DNA from 4 places in the Exiguobacterium sp. OS-77 genome. Region 4 is predicted to be linked to each of the others. Evidence: riboswitches for the same ligand, from Rfam matches in the RefSeq annotation. Region 4 holds a riboswitch; each other region holds the start of a gene.
What was found. Region 4 has a riboswitch for S-adenosylmethionine ahead of EXG77_RS03665 (methionine ABC transporter ATP-binding protein). Riboswitches for the same ligand answer to the same signal wherever they lie in the genome.
Positions count from the first base shown of each region.

Region 1: linked by a shared signal. The riboswitch ahead of EXG77_RS01270 (Na+/H+ antiporter NhaC family protein) and the one ahead of EXG77_RS03665 (methionine ABC transporter ATP-binding protein) in region 4 are both predicted to bind S-adenosylmethionine.
Region 2: linked by a shared signal. The riboswitch ahead of EXG77_RS00415 (amino acid permease) and the one ahead of EXG77_RS03665 (methionine ABC transporter ATP-binding protein) in region 4 are both predicted to bind S-adenosylmethionine.
Region 3: linked by a shared signal. The riboswitch ahead of EXG77_RS01830 (carboxylesterase) and the one ahead of EXG77_RS03665 (methionine ABC transporter ATP-binding protein) in region 4 are both predicted to bind S-adenosylmethionine.

Region 1 covers NZ_DF239008.1:262,291-268,032, reverse strand. The annotation lists gene EXG77_RS01290 (YwpF family protein) at 1-445, shown strand, start outside; gene EXG77_RS01285 (histidine phosphatase family protein) at 442-1,032, opposite strand; gene EXG77_RS01280 (alpha/beta hydrolase) at 1,050-2,039, opposite strand; gene EXG77_RS01275 (metal ABC transporter solute-binding protein, Zn/Mn family) at 2,209-3,222, shown strand; SAM riboswitch class I at 3,292-3,396, shown strand; gene EXG77_RS01270 (Na+/H+ antiporter NhaC family protein) at 3,477-4,787, shown strand; gene EXG77_RS01265 (hypothetical protein) at 4,829-5,032, opposite strand; gene EXG77_RS01260 (aldo/keto reductase) at 5,191-5,742, shown strand, end outside.
Region 2 covers NZ_DF239008.1:86,794-92,535, reverse strand. The annotation lists gene EXG77_RS00425 (MarR family winged helix-turn-helix transcriptional regulator) at 1-335, shown strand, start outside; gene mmuM (homocysteine S-methyltransferase) at 405-1,340, opposite strand; gene EXG77_RS00415 (amino acid permease) at 1,315-2,718, opposite strand; SAM riboswitch class I at 2,796-2,897, opposite strand; gene EXG77_RS00410 (ketopantoate reductase family protein) at 2,934-3,851, opposite strand; gene EXG77_RS00405 (GntR family transcriptional regulator) at 4,034-4,750, shown strand; gene gntK (gluconokinase) at 4,743-5,742, shown strand, end outside.
Region 3 covers NZ_DF239008.1:352,559-358,300, reverse strand. The annotation lists gene EXG77_RS01845 (MetQ/NlpA family ABC transporter substrate-binding protein) at 1-148, opposite strand, end outside; gene EXG77_RS01840 (methionine ABC transporter permease) at 168-818, opposite strand; gene EXG77_RS01835 (methionine ABC transporter ATP-binding protein) at 808-1,836, opposite strand; SAM riboswitch class I at 1,923-2,026, opposite strand; SAM riboswitch class I at 2,276-2,377, shown strand; gene EXG77_RS01830 (carboxylesterase) at 2,445-3,203, shown strand; gene EXG77_RS01825 (transposase) at 3,293-3,439, shown strand; gene EXG77_RS16650 (IS3 family transposase) at 3,549-3,653, opposite strand; gene EXG77_RS01810 (hypothetical protein) at 4,783-5,373, opposite strand.
Region 4 covers NZ_DF239008.1:754,251-759,992, reverse strand. The annotation lists gene EXG77_RS03675 (MetQ/NlpA family ABC transporter substrate-binding protein) at 1-834, opposite strand; gene EXG77_RS03670 (methionine ABC transporter permease) at 867-1,532, opposite strand; gene EXG77_RS03665 (methionine ABC transporter ATP-binding protein) at 1,529-2,551, opposite strand; SAM riboswitch class I at 2,630-2,734, opposite strand; gene EXG77_RS03660 (bifunctional cystathionine gamma-lyase/homocysteine desulfhydrase) at 2,792-3,958, opposite strand; gene EXG77_RS03655 (PLP-dependent cysteine synthase family protein) at 3,951-4,874, opposite strand; gene EXG77_RS03650 (S-ribosylhomocysteine lyase) at 4,871-5,335, opposite strand; gene EXG77_RS03645 (class I SAM-dependent methyltransferase) at 5,339-5,742, opposite strand, start outside.

The DNA of each region.
Region 1 (5,742 bases), 490 kb from region 4:
AGGACGTGATACGACGATTCCCGTCGCCATTCAGGACGGATTGACGGTCAGTACCGAACAGACGGCACAGTGGGTTGCAGAAATCGTCGTTCCTCCAACGGATCAGCCGATCGTCGATGAATTGTTCACAAAACATTTACGTGCTTTGATTGAAATCACGATCTCAAGACCTGATAATGACCCTGCCGCGATGATCGTCACGCCTCTTGAACGGACTGTCTTAAGCGAAAACGTCTCATATGTCTTCACGGGTAAGATGGTCATGATGAAAAATGATTTATCTGAATCGATCTTACGCGAAGTCGTCGAAGATGGATTCGCTGGCGAAGAACTCGTTCAAGAGTATAAGGATCGTCGTTCAAAACGTGGTGCCCATATCACAAGTATCGCTAAAGAAACGTTCAAACAATATTTGACAGAGCATCCGAACACACCCGTCTCTTAAGGTTTTTCGACCTCGTCCGTGATGTGGTCTGCTACGTTGATGCGATCAATCGTATAGTGATCCGTATGATGGATATAATTCGCACACGCGTTTTTCAAAGGTGTCCGGTAACTGAATGTCGCATCAATCGACGATAATGCTGCCTTGATCGTATGCGAGTGACAAACGATTAGAATTCGTTTCCCTTTATACGTGCGTGTCACTTCCTGTAGCGCCTCGAACACGCGATCCTGGATGGCTTGTTCCGTTTCGAGACCCGGCACAAGCGTCGTATCGTTCGCTTGAACAGCTTCGTAAATCGCTGCGACCGGTTCACCGGAAGCGGCTCCGAATTCGCGTTCGACAAGTCGCTCATCTGTCGCTGTGATCGTTAAACCAACAGCACGACCGATGATTTCCGCTGTCTCAACGGCACGCGACAAGGGACTTGCTAACAAGACATCCCACTTTTCATTCGATAGATAAGCGGCGCTGAGTTCCGCTTGTCTTCTTCCTGTTGCATTCAACGGGATATCTTCTCTTCCTTGAATCCGTTCGTTTAAGTTCCAATCCGTCTGACCATGCCGCACTAAACAAATTTCAGTCATGTCTCTGTCTCCCTCATTTAAGAAATATGACTGATTGTATCATGTTTTCCATTCGGAAGTTGTCGAGGTGGCAACAGTAGTACCTGACAGGTGAAATGTTCAATTCGTTCAAGCAATCGTTCGATCTTTAACGGATTTTCCGTCTGAGCGAAACTAGCAAGTGAGTGCGTACCATTCGGAAAGGAAAACAAACGAACATCGGCTCCGACATCCGCTCCCTTCTCAACGAAATGCAAGGCTTGAGAAAACGGAACAATCGGATCTTTTTTACCGTGCAAGAGCATGATTGGCGGAGCATCCGACGATAAATGTGTGACGGGTGAGACGTGCGTCATCAGCTTGCGCCATTCTTCTCGTCCCCCCTTGTAGAACTTAATATGGGCAATCCAAGTCTGAATGAAATTAAACAGCAAAAAGTTCGTCGGTGGATATAAAGCGATCACACCACTGATCAATGGCATCTGCCGCTCATCACGCTCACCGACGAAAGCAGATGGGGCAAGTGCCGTCGTCAGCATGAGTGCGGCTCCGGCTGAGTCTCCCCATACCATCATCCGTCCTCTTAGAATGCGAAGACCCTCTGCTTCTTTATTCAAAAAACATAACGCATCCCGTACATCTTCGAGGTTATCCGGAAAATAACTGCCCTCTTCGAACAAACGATAATCGATACTACAAACAGCAACTCCGAGTTCAAGCAGACGGTCGACGATTGGACTAAAACAGAACATGTCATCGCGCTCTCCACGAACGAATGCACCGCCGTGTGCGTAGATGGCAACTGGAAACGGTCCTTCCCCCGGCGGATAATAGAGATCGAGCTGTAAGGTGCGGTCAACCACCTGTTTATAGATGAGCGTCCGCGGTGCAAGTTGTTTTTCTGTGAGTGGCAAGGCGGGTTCGGTCCATCGAAGTAATGCACCGTAATTGTTCCAGATGCTCGCTCCCGCTGCTGCCGTCGTCAATAACGCAGCTCCCCCCATTAGCCATGCAGTTTCACGTTTCACTTGATCACCTCCAAAAGACGTGCCAGTTTCTTCACTTTATTATCCTTCTACCCCGTTTTAAAAGAAGTCGAACGTCTCGGTATTCGTACTTGACGCTTCACCAGCGTTCCGCTATAGTGAGAAAGTCCAAATCGGAATAGTTACGTTTTAATAATGGAGGTATCATATAATGAAAAAAATCATTCCCGCTTTAACAGTCGCATTTGCGAGTGCGAGTGTCCTCGCGGCTTGCGGATCAAATACCGATTCATCAACTTCAGAGAACAAACAGACAGAAGTCTACGCGTCAACGTTCGCGACAGCTGCTATTGCCCGCGAAATCGGAGGGGATCAAGTCAACGTCAAGATGATCGTTCCACCTGGAGCAGATCCCCACTCTTACGAACCGACATCGAAGCAACTCACAGAGATCGCTAAAGGAGACTTGTTCCTTTTGACAGGTACGACACTCGAGCCGTATTCGAAAAAAATCCAAGAGAGCTTAAAAGGCACGGACGTCCGCTTCATTGAGACGAGTAAAGACGTCAACTTGCTAGAATCGGATGCTACGCTTCATGCACATGAAGAAGAGGGGCATACAGAAGACGAACATGCTCACGAAGAAGAAGGGCACGATGATCACGCAACGGACGAACATGCGCATGAAGAAGAGGGTCATGACCACGGAAAATACGATCCACACGTCTGGCTCGACCCTGTCAACGCAAAAGCAATGGCACGCTCGATTACAACTGCTTTATCAAAAGAAGTACCAAAAGACAAAGCAACATTCGAGAAAAACTTAAAAGCGTTCGATCAGCAAGCTGATGAATTGGACGAACAATTTAAACAAGCCGTCGCTGATGGATCAAAAAAAGAACTTCTCGTTACGCATGCCGCTTATGGTTACCTCGCAGAACGATATGGTTTCACACAACTGCCGATCGCGGGAATTTCTCCTTCCGATGAACCGTCACAAAAGCAACTGGCCACTTTAGTGAAAGAAGCACGGATGCATGATTTGAAATACGTCGCGTTCGAAGAGACGGTCTCACCGAAGGTCGCACGTGTCATCCAAAAAGAAATCGGAGCTGAATCCGTGACGATTCATAATCTAGAGTCGGTCACGAAAGCGCAACAAAACAGCTCGTACTTCAAGTTGATGGAAGAAAACGTCCAAACATTAAAACAAGCACTTCAGTAAAGTACAGTTGACACGCGTTACTCAATGCGGTACGGTAAGAAACGTGTTTTACAACAATTGAATGACTTCTTTTTATCGCGAGAAACGGAGGGACTGGCCCAATGATGTTTCGGCAGCGGACGATTTGATTCGTACTGTGCCAAATCCAGCAAGCGAAAGCTTGAGAGATAAGAAGAGCGTCTTTTTTCATAAAGACCTCCTTCTTTCTTGCGAAGGGGTCTTTTTTTGTATCTTTGAGAAACGAGGTGTCAACAATGAATGAAACGATCACGCCTAACAAATGGGCACTGCTTCCCCTCGTCGTATTCCTGGTCCTCTTCATCGGAGCCGGGATCTTCTATGACGACTTTTACAAATTTCCGATCCTTATCGCCGCATTGATTGCTTTAATCTTTGCTGCAATCACAACGAGAGGATCCATCAATCAAACGGTCGAACGAATCGCAACCGGTGCCGGAAATCCCGATATCATGATCATGGTCTTCATCTTCTTATTAGCCGGTACGTTTTCTGGAACGGCAGAAGCAATCGGTGCCATCGATGCGACCGTCAATGCTGCTTTGACGTTCCTACCTCCGTCACTCCTGATGAGCGGTCTGTTCGTCATCGCTGCCTTCATCTCGATGGCGATGGGGACATCTACCGGAACGATTGCCGCGCTCGCGCCGATCGCTTTCGGTATTCATGAAGCAACAGGCATCAACGTCGCGATCGCAGCAGCATCAGTCGTTGGGGGTTCGATGTTCGGCGATAACTTGTCGTTCATCTCAGATACGACGATCGCTGCCGTTCGAACGCAAAAAACGAACATGCGTGATAAGTTCCGAACGAACTTCATGATCGTTCTCCCGGCTGCCATCTTGACGGTCATCTTACTCGCATTCGTTTCTGGTTCTGGCGATGCGGTAACGGCTAAAGCATTCGAGTTCTACAAATTGATTCCATATCTCGCCGTCATCGTCCTTGCACTATTTGGTGTTAATGTCATCCTCGTTCTCGTCGGTGGTACATTGCTCACTGGCATCATCGGTATGATTGACAATAGCTTCGGTTTAAGTGGGTTCGTCCTTTCGATGTCAAAAGGAATGATGGGCATGGCAGAGATTTCAATCTTGACGCTCCTCATGGGTGGTCTCGTCAGTTTGATTACGTTCAACGGTGGAATTGCTTACTTGAAAGAGACGCTGACGCGCAAGATTTCACAGCGTCGCGGTGCCGAATTCAGTATGGCGGCACTCGTTAGTGCGACGAACCTCGCAACGGCGAACAATACGATCTCGATTCTTGTCGCTGGACCACTGGCAGCTGAAATCGCCGATACGTATGAAATCGATCGCAAGAAATCAGCGAGTATCCTTGATATCTTCTCTTGTGGTATTCAAGGCATCATTCCGTATGGGGCACAACTATTGATTGCAGCAGAATTGACGAAGACGGCTTCTCCTGAACTGATTCCGTATCTGTTCTATCCGTTCCTCCTCTTCGTTTGTGGATCAATCGCCATCTTCTTCGGATTGCCACGCATGAAGAAGACAGCTGCGAAGCAAGAAAAAATTTCTTCCTAATCATAAAAACAGGTCCGATCGCTATGATCAGACCTGTTTTGTTATTTTTTCTGCTTTGCTTGTCTTTCTAAGATCAAATAGGCGATTGCCGGAAGTGGAAACTGAAGGAGTCCAGCACCTCCCCACACCCATGGATTACGTCCTGACTTTCGTGCACTGAAAAACAGACTCACTGCTTGTGTGACCAGCAAGGCACCAATACTAAGCCAAGCTCCCTTTGATAGCTTTTTATTCTTTTGAGCCATCTGTTATCCTCCTTTTTCGGACAGGCATTCAGATTTTATTACGCTTCTATTTTATATCATATCCTATTTCTCCATGAGCATAGAAACGGACGTCTTCGTTCGTTCATGCTAAACTAAACGAGCAAATCTAAACTACGTTTTATGAGGAGGAGTAACACATGCAATACGCAAAACTTTCAAACGGTATTACGATTCCCCAAATCGGATTCGGTGTCTGGCAAGTAGACGAAGAGACAGAAGCACCTGCTGCTGTCGCTGAAGCATTACGTGTCGGCTATCGTCATATCGATACAGCTGCTGTCTATAAAAATGAACGCGGTGTCGCGAAAGGAATCAAGGAAAGCGGCGTGAAACGTGAGGATCTCTTCTTAACGTCAAAAGTCTGGAACGATGATATTCGTGCCGGTCGGACGAAGGAAGCATTCGCAGAATCGCTCGAACGTCTCGAAACAGATTATCTTGATCTCTATCTCATCCACTGGCCAGTCGAAGGCTATGTCGAAGCGTGGAAAGCAATGGTTGAACTGTATGAAGAAGGCAAGATCAAAGCGATCGGTGTCTCGAACTTCAAAGAACATCACCTCGATACATTGGCAGAAGAGGGCTTGATGGCACCAATGATCAACCAAGTCGAGTTGCATCCACAATTACCGCAACACGAACTGCACGAATACTTGCAAGATCACAACATCCAAGTCGAAGCATGGAGC
Region 2 (5,742 bases), 670 kb from region 4:
TGGATCGTGCTTCCTACCTCTTACTGCGACAACTAGCGGATTCCGGCAACGTCGGTGTCAAAACACTTGCCCGTGAACTCCAGCTCGATGTCTCGACCGTCAGTCGCCAAGCTGCAGCACTCGATCAGAAGCAACTTGTTGAAAAAGTAAAAGATCCAACAGATGGTCGTGCCTTCTTCTATCATATTACGGATAAAGGACAAGAAGAACTCACGATTTACCGAACAGCGCGCCTCGCGAGCATCGAACGTCTACTGACGGACTGGCCATCGGATGATGCCGAAGATTTCGGACGTCTATTGCAACAATTCAACCGTGCTTTGCGCGAACGATAACGGAATCACACCATATTAAAAGAACGGACGCGAAATCAATCGATTTCGCGTCCGTTTTTTCGTCATTATTCATGATGTATGAGAAACCTGACAAACCGAACGAATTTGTGCGATGTGTTCGGGTGACGTTCGGCAACAACCACCGATCAATCGTGCCCCTGCCTCATACCACGTTTTCGCGACAGTTTGGAACGACGTACATTGATTCGTACCCGACCACGTTTTTGCGACCGGATCATAGACCTCACCGGAGTTCGGATAGACGATGATTGGAACACTCGTCAACGCCTTGACGTGACGGATAAAGTCGGTCGCGTAAGATGCCGGAAAGCAATTTGCACCGATTGCTGCCAGTTGCGGATGCTGTCCAACTGTTTCAATACACGTCGCAAGTGCCGTTCCTTCACTAATGTGCGTCGCATCTTGAAGCGAGAACGTTAGCCAAGCGGACACTTCCGGATACGCTTCGAGAATCCGGAACAACACAACAGCTTCCTCGAGCGACGGAATCGTCTCGAATGCCAGCAGATCAGCCCCCGCTTCAATCAATGCTTCGATTCGTGGTCTGTGGAAGGCTTCCAGCACATCTGCTGACACCCCATAATGACCGCGATACTCAGAACCATCTGCTAAGTAGGCACCATAAGGACCCACTGATCCCGCGATTAATGCGTCACTCTTTCCGCTACGCGTGCGTGCATTTTGCGCCAAGGTGACCGTTTGTCGGATCAGCGCCTGTGCTTCCTCTGTCGTGATATGACGTTGTTTGAAGCCTTCGATACTTGCTTGATAGCTTGAAGTGATGGCAACATCGGCACCTACTTCAAAGTAGTCACGATGGACGTGTTCGATTTGTTCCGGTGCTTCGATCAAGAGACGTGCTGACCAAAGCGGGTCGTTCAGGTCGAATCCCTTCTGTTCAAGTTCGGTTGCAAGGGCACCATCTAAAATGAGAAAGGGAACTTCCTGTAATCGTTGATCAACTGGATTTTTGATTCGGGACATCTTCAACACTCCGTTTCTGAGAAGAATTCGTGAACGCATGTACGACATAACAGATCACGATGAATGGAATACCACAGTACAAGGCGATTCGTTGTGTCGGATCAAATCCGATACCAATCAGGGAAATCAAACAGACAACGAAAGCGGCGATCGGCACGAATGGAAAGAGTGGTGTGCGATAGACCAATTCGTCGACCGTATGCCCTTCGCGTAGAAATTGTTTCCGGAAGCGATACTGGGCAATGCTGATACTCATCCAGACGACGACAACAGCGAGACCGGAAATCGAGACGAGCGCGATATAGACACTTCCTGCTGCATAGATGCTAGACAGCAAGGCAAGTCCTCCGCCAAGCATGCTGAACAATACAGCTCGAAGTGGAACCCCACTTGGTGTCACCTGGGCGAAGAAGCGTGGAATCATACGTTCGTTCGCAAGCGACCAGAGCATCCGAGAGGCGGCGTAAAGTCCAGAGTTCGCTGCCGACAAAATCGCTGTCAAAATGACGAAGTTCATCACGTCTGCTGCGTAGGGAATTCCGATCCGTTCGAACACGGCGACGAACGGACTTTCGAGTACACCTTTCCCATCCGTTGGCAATAAGACGGCTAACACGATGATCGTACCGACGAAGAAGAGGACGAGTCGCAAGATCGTCGTCCGGATCGCAAGCGGAATCGTCCGTTTCGGATCGACCGCTTCACCTGCTGCGACACCGATCAGTTCCGTTCCCGAGTAAGCAAAGTTCACGGCAAGCATCGTCATGAAGATGACGAAAGCACCATTTGGAAACAACCCGCCTTTGGTTAACGAAGAAAAGAATGGGGCCGGGCTACCATCTTGCAGTGGAATGAAGCCGACGATCGCTCCCGCACCGAGTAAAATGAACGCAATGATCGTCACGACCTTAATGGCGGAGAACCAAAACTCGACTTCAGCAAACACACGAACCTTCAAGACGTTGATACCAAGGATCATCGCAGCGAACAAGGCACTGAACACCCAAACCGGAATCGACGGGAACCAACGTTGCATCAAAATGCCTGCTGCCGTGAATTCTGAACCAAGGGCGACCGTCCACGTCAGCCAGTAGAGCCAGGCTACTGTATAACCGGTGCCGGGTCCAATGTACTTCGTTGCGTACTTATGGAATGATCCGGTTTCCGGCATGTGCACGGCGAGTTCACCGAGACTTAACATGACTAAGTAAACGACGACGGCTCCGATCAAATACGATAAAATCGTTCCGACACGTCCTGCTTGTTCCAACGTATAACCTGTACTTAAAAATAATCCTGTTCCAATGACACCACCTAACGACAGCATGATCAGATGACGTGATTCCATCTTGCGTCGAAATGCTCCGCTCGTTTTCATGAATCCATTTCCTCCTCGTTCCACCTATTTCAAACAAAAAACGCATCCTCACGGATGCGTCGGTCGACAATTCGGAAATCTTATCGATCGGGTGCAGCACCCGCAGGAATTAGCACAGTATCTTTCGACCTGTTGCTGAGGTTTCATAGGGCCAGTCCCTCCACCTCTCTGGATAAGTATGTAATTGTTCCTAACCATATCAGAATGCAGATAATTCAGTCAACAGGCATTTCCCGATTTTTTTGATAGATCCATAAATTAGATTCAATCAGTTGAAGATGACGTGAAGAGCGTGTTTCGAGCAACGTACTAAAGAAATGTTTCACTTCGACGGGCTGACCCTTTTCCATGTCCCGTAACATTGACGATTTCATCGTGTCTTCCATTGCATGCATCTGCTTCAGCAAGACCGCTTCTACATCGTCATTAAAGACTGCGCCTTGTTCTTCCATCGCTTGCTTCGCTTCCTTCATGACGTCTTGAATCATCTGATGACCAATTGGGTCCTTGCGAATTGGACCGATGGCAGAGCGAAATAGTGTCGTCACGCCCGCAAATGTCGAAATGAAGAGGTACTTTTGCCACATGTCATCCATGATATGCATCGAGTACGTCATCGGTGCCTTCGCTTTCGCAAAACGTGTTGCAATCTCCTCTAAACGCGCTGTTGGTTTACCGGTTCGTGAACCAAACAATAGCCGATGCGACGGGCTTGTCTGTACAATACGCCCTTCTGCATCAAGCGTCGATTCAATGAAGCAAAGCCCGCCCAGTACTCGATCTTCTCCGAAGACTTCTGTTAACCGTCGTATATGCTGCATGCCGTTCAACAAAGGAATGATGTACGTCTCGCTCGAAACAAATGGCGCAAGATCCTGTAGGACATCATCCAAGTGATAGGCTTTCGTCGAAAGTAAGACGACATCAAATGTGTGATTCAGTCGCATGTCTCGTGTCACTAACTGAGGCGTGATCATAACATCACCATGAGGACTAGTGATCTGTAACCCTGTCTTTTGTAATTGTTCATAGCGCTTCGGACGAACAAGGAATGTCACCTGTTCCCCTTGCTCAGCAAGACGTCCCCCGAAATAACCTCCAACTGCTCCGGCACCTACGACTAAAACATGCATATGCATTACCTCCTTTTTAACTAATCGATTCGTTACTTACTCCTTCACCCTAACATATCGGAAACCATTTTCCTGATTCCTGCTTGAATCACTAAAATGTAAGTTAAGCGTTTGCATTTTAGAAAAAAACGTTTATACTAACTTGTATACAAGTATACTCACTTTAGAAATCAGGTGATTCCATGTCAGAACTGTTATACCCCTTGAAGTGGTTAGCAAAAGCTTCCGCTGGAGATCGTGTCGCACACGAGCTACGGATGCGCATCATTTCAGGAAAGATTGAAAGCGGTACCATTTTATCCGAAAACAAATTAGCCTCTGATTTTTCAGTCAGTCGCTCGCCCGTCCGTGATGCGTTAAAGGTTCTTGCATCCGAACAATTGATTCGTCTCGAACGAATGGGCGCGGTCGTCGTCGGTTTGTCTGAGCGCGACATTCAGGAAATCTATGATGTCCGGCTACTCATTGAAACGTTCGTCTTCGAACGACTCGTCAAAATCGAACGGGCAGAACTCGTCCGTGAACTCAGTAAAATTCTCGAAATGATGAAAGTTGCCATCAAATACAAGGATGCCGATGAATTCTCCTTCCAGGACGTTCTGTTTCACGAAACAATCATCCGCTCGATTGATCATGGATATGTCAGCATGATTTGGCAAAATCTCAAACCGGTCATGGAAAGTTTCATCCTCCTATCGATGCGGGTACGATTCGAGGAAGACATCGAAGACTTCGAACGCATCCTCGCGAACCACGCCTTGTACATCGAAGCGATCGAGACAGGGGATCGTGAACGGATGGTCGCTTCCTTACATCAGAACTTTGATGACGTCCAGGAAGTCGAAGATCTCTGGAAAACGCAACAAATGATGTCGAAAGGAGTCGATTCACATGACTGAATACATGTTAGGCGTCGATATCGGAACGACGAGTACGAAAGCGGTCTTATTTACGACAAAAGGAGAGGTCATCGGACAAACGAACGTCGGTTACCCGCTCCATACACCAAACCGCTCGACGGCGGAGCAGGATCCGGAAGAAATTTTTGATGCTGTACTCGAATCGATCCGCTTGATCACGAAACGTCATCCGAGCATGCCACCGAAGTTCGTCGCGTTCAGTAGTGCTATGCACAGCTTGATCGCGATGGACGCACAACATCAACCATTGACTGCCTGCATCACATGGGCAGACAGTCGGAGTGAAGCATGGTCGAACAAGATCAAGGAACAATATGGTCTATCGATCTATCACCGGACCGGAACACCGATCCATCCGATGTCACCGCTCAGCAAAATCAGTTGGCTCGTCGAAGATCGTCCTGATCTCCACGCTCAAACGAAAAAATATATCGGGATCAAGGAATTCGTGTTCCAAAGACTGTTCGGCAGATATGTCATCGACCACTCTCTCGCTTCAGCGACCGGTCTCTTCAACATTCATGAATTAGGCTGGGATACGGGCGCGTTACACGTCGCGGGAATCGATGCCAGCTACTTATCGGAACCCGTACCGACGACGACGTCATGTACTGGACTGAATGCTGATTACGCACGACAAATGGGACTCTCCGTCGATACGCCGTTCCTAGTCGGTGCCAGTGACGGTGTCCTTTCTAACTTAGGTGTCAACGCGATTCGCAAAGGGGAAATTGCGATCACGATCGGAACGAGCGGTGCCATCCGAACAATCATTGATCGTCCGCAGACCGATGAAAAGGGACGGACGTTCTGTTACGCGCTGACCGAGGACCACTGGGTCATCGGCGGACCCGTTAATAATGGCGGAATGGTCTTACGGTGGATCCGAGACGAACTCGCGTCAGCAGAAGTCGAGACAGCAAAACGCCTTGGCATCGATCCGTACGCTGTTTTGACGAAGATTGCCGAAC
Region 3 (5,742 bases), 400 kb from region 4:
TCTCTGCTTTTTTCGCGACATAATCCCAAACTTGTGTGTCTGAACCGCTGACACCGAGCTTGATCGTCTTTTCGTCTTCTCCTGATGCTGCGCACCCGGCAAATAAAATCGTCGTGAGTGTTGCTCCAATTGCTACTGCTTTTTTCATGGCTGAATCGCTCCCTTGATTAATGTCTTCTGATTTTTCGTGCGACGATGTTGCCTGTCGTCTGTAAGCCTTGGACTAAGATGACGAGAATCCCGACCGTGATGATCATGACTTTCGTATCAAACCGTTGATAGCCGTAAGTAATTGCTAAGTCACCCAAACCGCCGCCACCGATGGCGCCTGCCATCGCCGATGCCCCGATCAAGCCGACCGTCGCGATCGTTAAGTTCAGGATGAGTGAACCGAGTGCTTCCGGTAGGAGGAAGCGGAAAATCGTTTGAAACGGTGTCGCGCCCATCGCTTCTGCTGCTTCAAGAACGCCTTTATCGACTTCGAGTAAAGAACTCTCGATCAGACGCGCCATGTACGGTGCAGCGTAAAAGACGAGCGGAACGATTGCGGCTTCTGTTCCGATCGATGTCTGAACGATCAAGCGCGTCAACGGGATGATCGCGACGAGTAAGATGATGAACGGAATCGAGCGGAAAATATTGACGATACTGTTGAAGAACGTGAACAACGGAACATTTTCAAGTAACGCTCCTTTTCGCGTGACGACAAGCAGGATACCGAGTGGTAAGCCGATCAAGGTCGAGAACAAGAGCGAAACGGATACCATCGTCATCGTCTGCAAAAATGCTGTCCAAATATCACTGTAGTTAACTAGCATCAGCGAGCACCTCCTCAACGGTTACCTGTGCCTGATCGATGTAGTGTAAGGCACGTTTCACTTCAGCCGGCTCACCAATCAACTCGACGAGCAAGGTGCCGAACGGCGTCTCCTGCAACTCCGTGATGCTACCGTGCAGGATATTGACATCGACGTCGAAGCGTTTTGCGACTTGCGACAAGAGTGGTTGTCCGGTGTGATGTCCAAGGAAGTGAATCTTATAGATTGGATGCGCATTTCGCGACTCGATCAACTGACGAATCGACGCTGGAATCTCGTCATGCATGACGGACCGTACAAAGTTCCGTGCCGTCTCGGTCTGCGGATTTGAAAAGACATCAAAGACCGTTCCTGACTCGATTAGCTTCCCAGCTTCGATGACGGCTACACGATCGCAAATCTCCCGGATGACGCCCATCTCGTGGGTAATCAAAAGAATCGTGATCCCGTACTCTGCATTGATCCGTTTTAATAACTGAAGAATATGATGTGTCGTCTGGGGATCAAGTGCTGACGTCGCTTCGTCACATAAAAGGACGGAAGGTTGCGTCGCGAGTGCCCGGGCGATACCAACGCGCTGTTTCTGCCCACCCGACAATTGATCTGGATAATGATCCGCCTTGTCCGCGAGATCGACGAATTCGAGCAACTCCGTCACCCGACGGCGAATCTCATCTTTCTTGACGCCTGCGAGAACGAGTGGTTTTGCAACGTTCGTAAAGACCGTGTTCGCATTCAATAGATTGAAGTGCTGAAAGATCATTCCAATCCGTTGTTTTGCTTGGCGTAATTTTTTCGGAGACAGTTGCGTTAAATCTTCCCCATCGACCGTCACCGTTCCTGACGTCGGTCGTTCTAACAGATTGACACAGCGGAGCAGTGAACTTTTCCCGGCACCGCTAAAGCCGATGACACCAAAGATTTCGCCTTTCTCGATCGTCAGGTCGACACCGTCGAGCGCTGCAATCGTCTGATCTTTCGTGACGTACGTTTTTTTGACTTGATGAAATGCAATCATTCCGTTTTCCCCCTTCATTCAACAAAAAAGGTCCCTTCTTGAGAAACAAGAAGAGACCTGGATCCGCACAGTGGCAGAATCCACTCCACTCATCTCTCAGACATCTGTCTGATGGAATTGGCACAGTGCTCATAATGAGTCTGTTGCCGAGGTTTCGTAGGGCCAGTCCCTCCACCTCTCTGGATAAGTATTGCGGTATGAAATTCGTATGTGTGTTGTTGCGTTGTTGCTTATGTCGTAAAACTAATTTTTACATTACGGGTCGAAACTTTAAAAGTCAACCAACTTTGCAAAAATAATCCATTTGGCGCATATCGATGGATTTACAAGTTATGAATTAGCTTAATGAACGGATCACGATTCGTCAAGAAAGATTTGACAAGTCATTTTTGGTCGTGCTACCATCGTTTCAATGATTATTCCGACAATTCCAATATGATATTTATCAAGAGTGAACGAGAGACCTGGCTCTATGACTTCACGGCAACCTGCAATTTGTAAGGTGCTCCGACCAGCAAAGCGCGGCTTTGGATGATACGGTGAAAAACTCGTGGGCGTCCAAGCAGTGACGTCGACGAGTTTTTTTCATGAATGGAGGAAAAATAGTAATGATGAACTATCCTGTATTGACTGGTGCTGAAGCGTTTTATTTTCAAGGTGGATCGATCGGCATTCTAATCTGTCATGGTTTTAACGCCACTCCGCAAAGTGTACGGGACGTCGGTGAGGCATTCGCTGCTGAAGGTTTTACCGTCTATGCCCCGCGCTTACGTGGACATGGAACGAACGTCCGCGAGTTCGAACAATCGACTGCTCGATGTTGGAAGCAAAGCCTGCAAGACGGCTATGAACGTTTACAAGAAACATGCGATCAAGTCTTCGTCATCGGTCAATCGATGGGTGCGACGCTTGCGCTGTCGCTCGCCGCTGACGGGATTCCGTTTGCCGGCATCATTACGATCAATGCCGCACTCTCCGTTCCATCCTATGAATCACTTTCGTTCGAGGACGGTCCAGAGTATTTACCGGAAGGCGCACCGGACATTAAGCGAGCAGCCTTTGAAATCATCTATGATCTTGTTCCGAGCCGTTGTGCGTTCGAACTTGTTCGCCTAATGGATGAAACAAAAGGACGCCTTGGATCGATCCTTCTACCGACATTGATTCTTTACTCAGCGACCGATCACGTCGTTCCACCTTCGAGCTCGGATTATCTGCACCAGCACATCGGAACAAATGATAAACGAAGCTACTGTTTACTGAACTCGTATCACGTTGCGACACTCGATCATGATCAGGATTTGATTGTTCGTGAGACGATTCGCTTTATCGAACAATCGTGTCAGTTTTCGCAAGAAACAGGCTGAATCAAAAAAACAGCTATTCGTTTCCATATGGAAGCAAATAGCTGCTACAGATTGTAGGCAAAGCGTATTTTTTCTTCTAATGAGAATGATTGCGCTTTGTTCATTTCGAATCGTTTCCAAGGACAAGCACCGACCTCGTTCTGTTAATCAAGATAGCGCTTCTTCAATATGTATTCGGTATTCCTTGCATGCGACGTACCATCAAAGAGATCAAGACTAACATGACATCCCATTAGGTTTTAGGTTTTGGGCTGAAAGAAAAGGTGCCCCCTATTTCTCTATATTCGGGAAGGACTACGTCCGGTAGACTGATCCAGCAATATGAGATACATATAAACACCTTGATTAGGCTGCCAGTACACCATATCTTTTCGGTGTCAGGTAGCCTAATTTTTCTTGGATTCGTTCTTCGTTGTAGTAATTTAAGTAGTTGATAACGAGCTCAGAGATCTCATGGTCTCTTAGTGAATTAAATTTGACGTACTGGAACTCCTCGGACTTTAAAATGGAGTGAATGATTCGATAACTGCGTTGTCCCAACAGTTTCCTCTCCGAGACATACTACTTATTTTTGATACCTTACTTCTCCATGATCTCTTTCGTCGTTAACTCACCACTCAGCTTTCCTTTGACTACTGCCCAATTTATTTCGCTTGAATATACGTTTTTGCCCATGCAAAAACACCTCCGATGTTAGTATCTTTTAAAAATGTACCACTCCGAAAGTGTTTTTTATGGTCTCAAAATTTTAGGTTCGCCCACGGTACGGACGTCTTTGAGAGTGCTTTTTTATCGTGTCCTCACTCAAGAGGTCAAAGCTGGGTTCGTCGTCCATTCGGTCATCTTTATCGACTCTACCACATATCAAGGCGAACACAAACAAACGGAAGTTCAAGAAAATGCTCGTTCGACGCGCTATCCAATAGTACAATGACGCATTAGATCAAGACGTCAACGAGGATTGGATCTTACATGAAAAAAAGCTCCCCCCCGCCAAGACGAAGAGCGTGGAAGAATGTCAGATAAAGGAGAGTACAGCAGCTCCGTGGAGTGAAAAAACGATGCTTACTTTCATTGCATGAACCCTAAAAAGATTTCGAATTAGTCCTGGGAATCCACATTTTTTACATTTAAGTAGTCAATACATACAACAACCCCTCATTTCAATTACGAAATGAGGGGTTGTCTACAATCTGAAACTCCCATATTTAATTATAGGATTTTTTTGCTCACCTTTTTCTTTTTTAGCTGCTTCAAAGTTAAGATAAATGGTACACCCAACAGCTGCGATTAAAAAGATTATCCCGTACCCTATTTCAAAGTTAAAACCATAATACAAGATTGCAACTGTGACTAATACAATCAAAACTAATCGTATACTAGATTTGTGGTGTTTACTCATTTGTTTACCTCCAATTCCTTACATCAACAGTTATCGTTGTTTGATCTTTTCAATTTATCCATTAAACAAATCCTTCAAAAACACTATACCTTACACCAAAAACCTTCGAAAGGTTAAATGCAAATAATAAAAAAACAATAAGAGATTTCAATTGATGAATCTGTATTGTCTTTTTAATTACTTATATACTCTATGTTTAGAGTTGGCTAACTTAATGCACTTATAATTCATATGACCGTACGTAGTCAGTAGTCCAGCTAAAGTTAAGCTTGCTCCTTTTGTAAGCAAAAGTCTTAGTCCTTTTTTGAAATCACCTTCGAGAAGTGCTGCGACAATTGCTGCAACTCCTGTTAGACCGTATTTATTTTGGATATATTTCTTAGCGCAAGCATCTCGAACTGCTTTCCACTTAGGATTGATTTGACTAGAACTAGCTGCCGCCATCATAGATGCTTTACTAGAATTTGAAGATACTTTTTCTTCAATTGGATCATTAGTTAGTAATCCAAGTTCTTTCAATTCTTTTTTTATCTCTGTGTATTTCCGATTACCTTTTAATTCTTTTTTTAATTGTTCTTCATTCACAAAGACAGTACCATCTTCATTTGTAACAGAACTACGACTTACCGCTTCCATGATCGCGACAGCTTCTTTTTCACTTAATTTTTTTTCGACAGCAGATACATTTTTCATTGGAATATTTGCAATAAACAAAGCGAATACTAAAGCAACCATCAAAAATTTCATCCATACATTATTTGATTTCATCCAAATTCCCCCTGTTTTTGTTTTTCTGATTGACCTAAAACCAAAATAATACATACCCAGAGGTTATCATATCCCAAAAAATGTAAATGATTTTTATATGTTTTTTAGATTACAACTTTGAAAAACATTGACACACGCTGTGCTACAATAGTATCTTCCTGGAACAAGGTGTGATTTTTTCATGATTTGCATGATATCAGGAAAACCCTATGCTAGCACGTTGAGTGATACTATTTTTCTCTTATGCTCTTTCTCGTCATTTTTGAGTATTTTTCATTTTAAGTCGTACTTTAGTCCTTGTTATTGTAATTGCATCGTATTATAACTCACAGTATCTGACTCACGATAAAGAACTGTTACAAGTAGTAA
Region 4 (5,742 bases):
TTATTTGCTGACTGGAACGACCGCACCTTTGTACTTGTCGAGGATCCAATCTTGGTTTTTCTTTTCGTGCAGAACGTCAAGAAGTGCTGTGACACGCTTGTCTTTTTCATCGCCATCACGTGTAACGATGATGTTGACGTATGGTGAAGACTCATCTTCTGAAGCGATCGCGTCTTTCAATGGGTTCAGACCGTTATCGATCGCATAGTTCGTGTTGATGAGGACGGCGTCGCCTTCATTGTTTTTGTAAGCTTGCGGAAGAAGTGATGCTTCGATGTTCGTCTTGAACTTGAGTTTCTTCGGGTTCTCCGCGATATCACCGAGTTGTGCATCTGTCGTTTTACCGTCTTTAAGCTTGATCAATCCTTCATTTTGAAGGAACGTCAAGACACGACCGCGTTCCGCGACGTTTGAGCTCGTTAAGATCGTTGCACCGTTTGGTAACTTATCGAGTGACTTGTATTTCTTCGAGTAAATACCGAGTGGTTCAACGTGGACGCCACCTGCGTTCGCGAACTTATATGATTTGTTTTCTTTCTCTTGTTGCTCAAGATACGGTACGTGCTGGAAGTAGTTCGCATCGATTTCTTTTGAAGCGAGCGCTTTGTTCGGAAGTACGTAATCTTGGAACTTCTTGATTTCAAGCTTGTAACCTTTTGCTTCGTATTCTTTTTTGACGTGCTCAAGAATCTCAGCGTGCGGTACGTTCGAAGCACCAACGACGAGTGTTTTGTCGTCGCTACCTGATCCTGATGATTTTTCGCCACATGCAGCAAGGCTAATAGCTAAGACGGATACAGCAGCAGTACCTACGAATTTTTTCCAAGTTTTCATGAATGATTCCTCCAATATGATTAAGTTTCGAATTAACGTTTATCGATCGCGCGGATCAGCAAGTCACCAATGATTTGGATGACGAAGACGATCGCTAAGATTAAGAGTGTCGCAATGACGATGACATCGTTTTGAGAACGCTGGAATCCTTCGATGAAGGCCATGTCCCCAAGTCCACCTCCGCCGACTACTCCGGCCATTGCCGTATAACCGACAAGTGAGACGAGTGTGACCGTGATACCAGAAACGATGGCAGGCAACGCTTCCGGGATTAAGACTTTATAGATGATCTGGAACTTCGTCGCGCCCATCGATTCAGCTGCCTCGATGACACCTTTATCGACTTCGCGTAACGCGAGTTCAACCATCCGACCGTAAAATGGTGCAGCACCGAAAATCAGTGCTGGTAATGCTGCCGTTGGTCCGAGGAACGAACCGACGATTGCTGTCGTAAATGGAATCAATAAGATCAGTAAGATGATGAACGGAATCGAACGGAAGACGTTGACGACCAAGCTCAACACTGAATAGAACGCCCGATTCTTGAACAATAACTCTTCGTTTGTCGCATACAATAGTAAACCAATGATCAAACCGAGGACGAATGTCGAAACACCAGCGATTGCCGTCATATAGACGGTACTGCCTGTCGCTTCCCACACCATGTCCCAATCTAGATTGTCAAAGAATGAAATCATCGGTGATCCACCTCCACTTCAACATCACTGGCTTGAAGCTTCGTGATGACCGCTTGTGTTGCTTCTGTTTCCCCGATCAACTGAATGAACAGTGTACCGAGTGCCCCTTCCTGTGATTGACCGACGTTTCCGCCGATGATATTGAACAGGACCGGCGAATCCTTCATGACTTCCGCGAGGATCGGGCTTTCTGCTGTCGATCCGACGAACGTCAACTGAACGATTTTTCCGGTTGGGTACCGTTCGCGTAGTTTCGCGAACGTTAACTCGTTCTCCGACGGCGACGTCAATTGTTTGACGAATTCCTTCGTCATCGCTTGCTTCGGATGACGGAAGACTTCTGCGACCGGTCCTTGCTCGACGATTTTACCGGCTTCCATGACGGCGACCCGGTGACAGATTTTTTGAATGACGTGCATCTCGTGTGTGATCAAGACGATCGTCAGTTTCAGTTTTTCATTGATGTCGACGAGTAACTCAAGGATTGAGTCCGTCGTCTTCGGATCGAGTGCACTTGTTGCCTCGTCACATAAGAGAACGTCCGGGTTCGATGCCAGTGCCCGAGCGATACCGACACGTTGTTTTTGACCACCGGATAATTGTGACGGATAGGCTTTTTCGCGTCCGTCCAAACCAACGAGTTGGATCAGTTCCGCGACCCGTTCCTTGCGGTGTGCTTTCGGGAAGCCACCGAGCTCGAGTGGGAACATGATGTTCTCTTCAACCGTCCGTGACCATAGTAAGTTGAAGTGTTGGAAGACCATCGAGACATTCTTGCGGACGCCTCGTAATTCCTTAGGTTTTAGTGATGTCATTTCAACACCATCGATTTGGATCGAACCACTCGTTGGTGCTTCGAGCATATTCAGTAATCGGATCAGGGTCGATTTCCCTGCTCCGGAATAACCGATTATTCCAAAAATTTCACCGCGCTCGATTGTCAGGTCGACATTCGCGACGGCTTCGACCGCTCCGCGCTTTGAGCGATAAATCTTTCCTACGTCTTGTAAACGAATCACAACTGTCCCTCCTAAAATAAAAAAAGTGCGCGCGTTTTAGAGCAAACGCGCGCACTTTTCAGTACACAAAACCATTTGCTCTCATCTCCCAGACTTTTGTCTGCTGGAATTAGCACCACTTCGGATTAGATCCGCGGTTGCCGGGTTTCATCGGGCCAGTCCCTCCACCACTCTCGATAAGAGTTTCGGTATTAAGTTTGTAGAATATATTCTGAATATTAGCAGGGGTTATTTTTGTTGTCAAACAGTTTTTTCAGAAACTTTTTCGAGGAACGTGAAAGCACGTGTTAAGTCTTCTTTCAAATCTTCCGCATCCTCAAGTCCAACTGAAATCCGAACGAGACCGTCCGTGATGCCGAGTTCTGCCCGACGTTCTGCTGGGATCGACGCGTGCGTCATCCGTGCAGGCACCGAAATCAGACTCTCGACGGCACCAAGACTCTCAGCGAGTGTGAAGAAGTGTGTCGCCTCGACGAGTTTTTCTGCGTTCGCTGCTGAACCGACATCAAAGCTGATCATCCCACCAAATCCAGTCGCTTGTTTCGCTTGGATGTCGTGACCAGGATGCGATGCAAGTCCTGGGTAGAAGATGTTCGAGACGATGTCTTGCGCTTGTAGGAACGCAACGAGATCATGTGCTGTCTCTTCGATCGCATCCATTCGGATACCGAGTGTACGAAGACCACGGACGAGCAAGAAGCTGTCTTGCGGTCCAAGCACGCCGCCTGTCGAGTTTTGGATGAAGTGCAGCTCTTCGCCGAGCGCATCATCTTTGACGACGACAAGTCCAGCGACGACGTCCGAATGTCCGCCGATGTATTTCGTCGCACTGTGCAAGACGATGTCTGCACCAAGTGCGAGTGGTTGTTGATGATAAGGTGTCGCGAACGTGTTGTCGACGACAAGTTTAAGATCGTGACGTTTGGCGATCGTTGCGATTGCTTCAATGTCCGTTACTTTCAACAACGGGTTCGTCGGTGTTTCGACGTAGACGATCTTCGTGTTGTCTTGGATCGCTGCTTCCGTTGCCGCAAGGTCCGTCGTATCGACGAATGTCACTTCGATGTTGAACTTCGGTAAGACGCGTTGCATCAAGCGGAACGTACCGCCGTAGACGTCATCTGTCATGACGATATGGTCGCCAGACTCCAGCAAGTGGAAGACGGCATGAATCGCTGCCATCCCAGAACCGAAGGCAAAACCACGTGCGCCGCCCTCGAGATCTGCAATCAATCGTTCGATGCTCGTCCGTGTCGGGTTCGCTGTCCGTGAGTATTCGTATCCGTCCTTAAGTTGACCGATTTTATCCTGCTTGTATGTGCTTGTTTGATAGATTGGAGGTGTGACGGCTCCTGTTGCCCGGTCGACACCTGTTCCTCCATGAATCAATGCTGTCTTCTTACGCATGAGTTTCGTCCACCTTTTCAAAGATTTGTTGGCTTAAGTAGCGTTCGGCACTGTCTGCGAAGACGGTGACGATCGTACTGCCGGGGTGACGCTTTGCGATATCAAGCGCAGCAACGAGCGCTGCACCTGCTGAACTACCAACGAGTAATCCTTCGCGAGCAGCGAGTGTATGAACCGCGTCAAATGCATCGCGGTCAGAAATCGTATGAATCTCATCAACGAGTTCACGCGGAACGAGGCTTGGCCATTTCGCTGTACCGATACCTTCTGTCTTATGCGGACCGGCTGGACCACCATTCAAGACGGAGCCTTCCGGTTCAACGATTGCTGCTTTTGTACCGAGACGTTGTTTTAAGAAGTCCGCTGTTCCGGCGAACGTACCACCTGAACCACAACCGGCAACGAACCAGTCGATATGCGGTAAGTCCGCAATCAGCTCAGGACCGAGTGTCCGCTGATACGTGACTGGGTTCTCTTCGTTTTCGAATTGTAACGGAACGTAACTATTCGGAATTTCCTGACCGAGTTCTTTTGCCCGGTCGATGGCCCCTTGCATATCGAGTTCAGTCGGCGTGTTGACGACGGTTGCGCCGAGTGCCCGCATCAACGTCTGCTTTTCCTGACTGAATTTTTCCGGAACGACACAGATGACTTGGAGATCGTATTTTTTAGCGGCGAGCGCCAAGCCGATGCCGGTATTCCCGGCTGTCGGCTCGATGATCGTACCGCCTGGTGTCACATGTCCGTTTTCGATTGCTGCATCAACGAGTTGAATGCCAAGGCGGTCTTTGACGCTGCCCCCAGGGTTCATCCATTCGAGCTTCGCCAAAATGCGCGTACCAGCAGGCAAATCGAATGAAGTGATCTCGTAGAGTGGTGTGTTTCCGACGAGGTCGCGGACGTTGTTCGCGATCATCCGAAGACGATGTCCCATTCATCACGACCGGCAAGCATTTTCTCGGCATAGTGCTTCGCTCCTTTGAGGTCATGTGCGCTCGCAAATCCACATTGGACTTCGTTTTGCGCTGGAATCTCTTCTGCTGCGAGGACGTCTTTCAACGTCTTCTCAACGAGTTCGCTCATTTTTTCGACCGAGTCGAAGTTCATCATCGCCATGTAGAAACCTGTTTGGCATCCCATCGGCGAGACATCGATGACATCATCCGAGTAGTTACGGATGTTTTCAGCAAGTAAGTGCTCGAGTGTGTGCATCGCACGCATCGGCATTTGCTCAACGTTTGGTTGCGTGAAACGGATATCGTATTTGACGACTTGGTCGACTTTACCTTCTTTATAACCCGCGACGCGGATATAAGGTGCTTTGACTTTCGTATGATCCAGGTTAAAGCTTTCGACGTTCATTTTTTGAAGTGCCATGATTTATTCCCCCATTTTCTCGGCTTCTACGAGCCAGACGAAGTGATTGTATTGTATAAATTTAACAGTGAATCCTCGTGCTGTAAACAATTCTTCCATAACTGGAATCAACGGGTAGAACTCGCGTTCGAGATCTTCCGCTAACGCGTCGAACCCTTGAGCACGTGCTTCACGAATCGTTTGCAGGCGTGCCTCTTCTGAGACGAACATCGTATCCGCGTAGACGATTTTTCCGTCTGCCGGTAAATGTGATGCCATCAGTTCGATCGCTTCTCCCTTTTCCTCATCTGTTAGATGATGAAACGCATACGTCGAAACAAAACTGCGTGCTTCCTTCGCTTCGAACGAGAGGAAGTGACCGTCTTGTACATCAAGTGACGGAATCTTTTCCGTCAGGATTGCCCGCA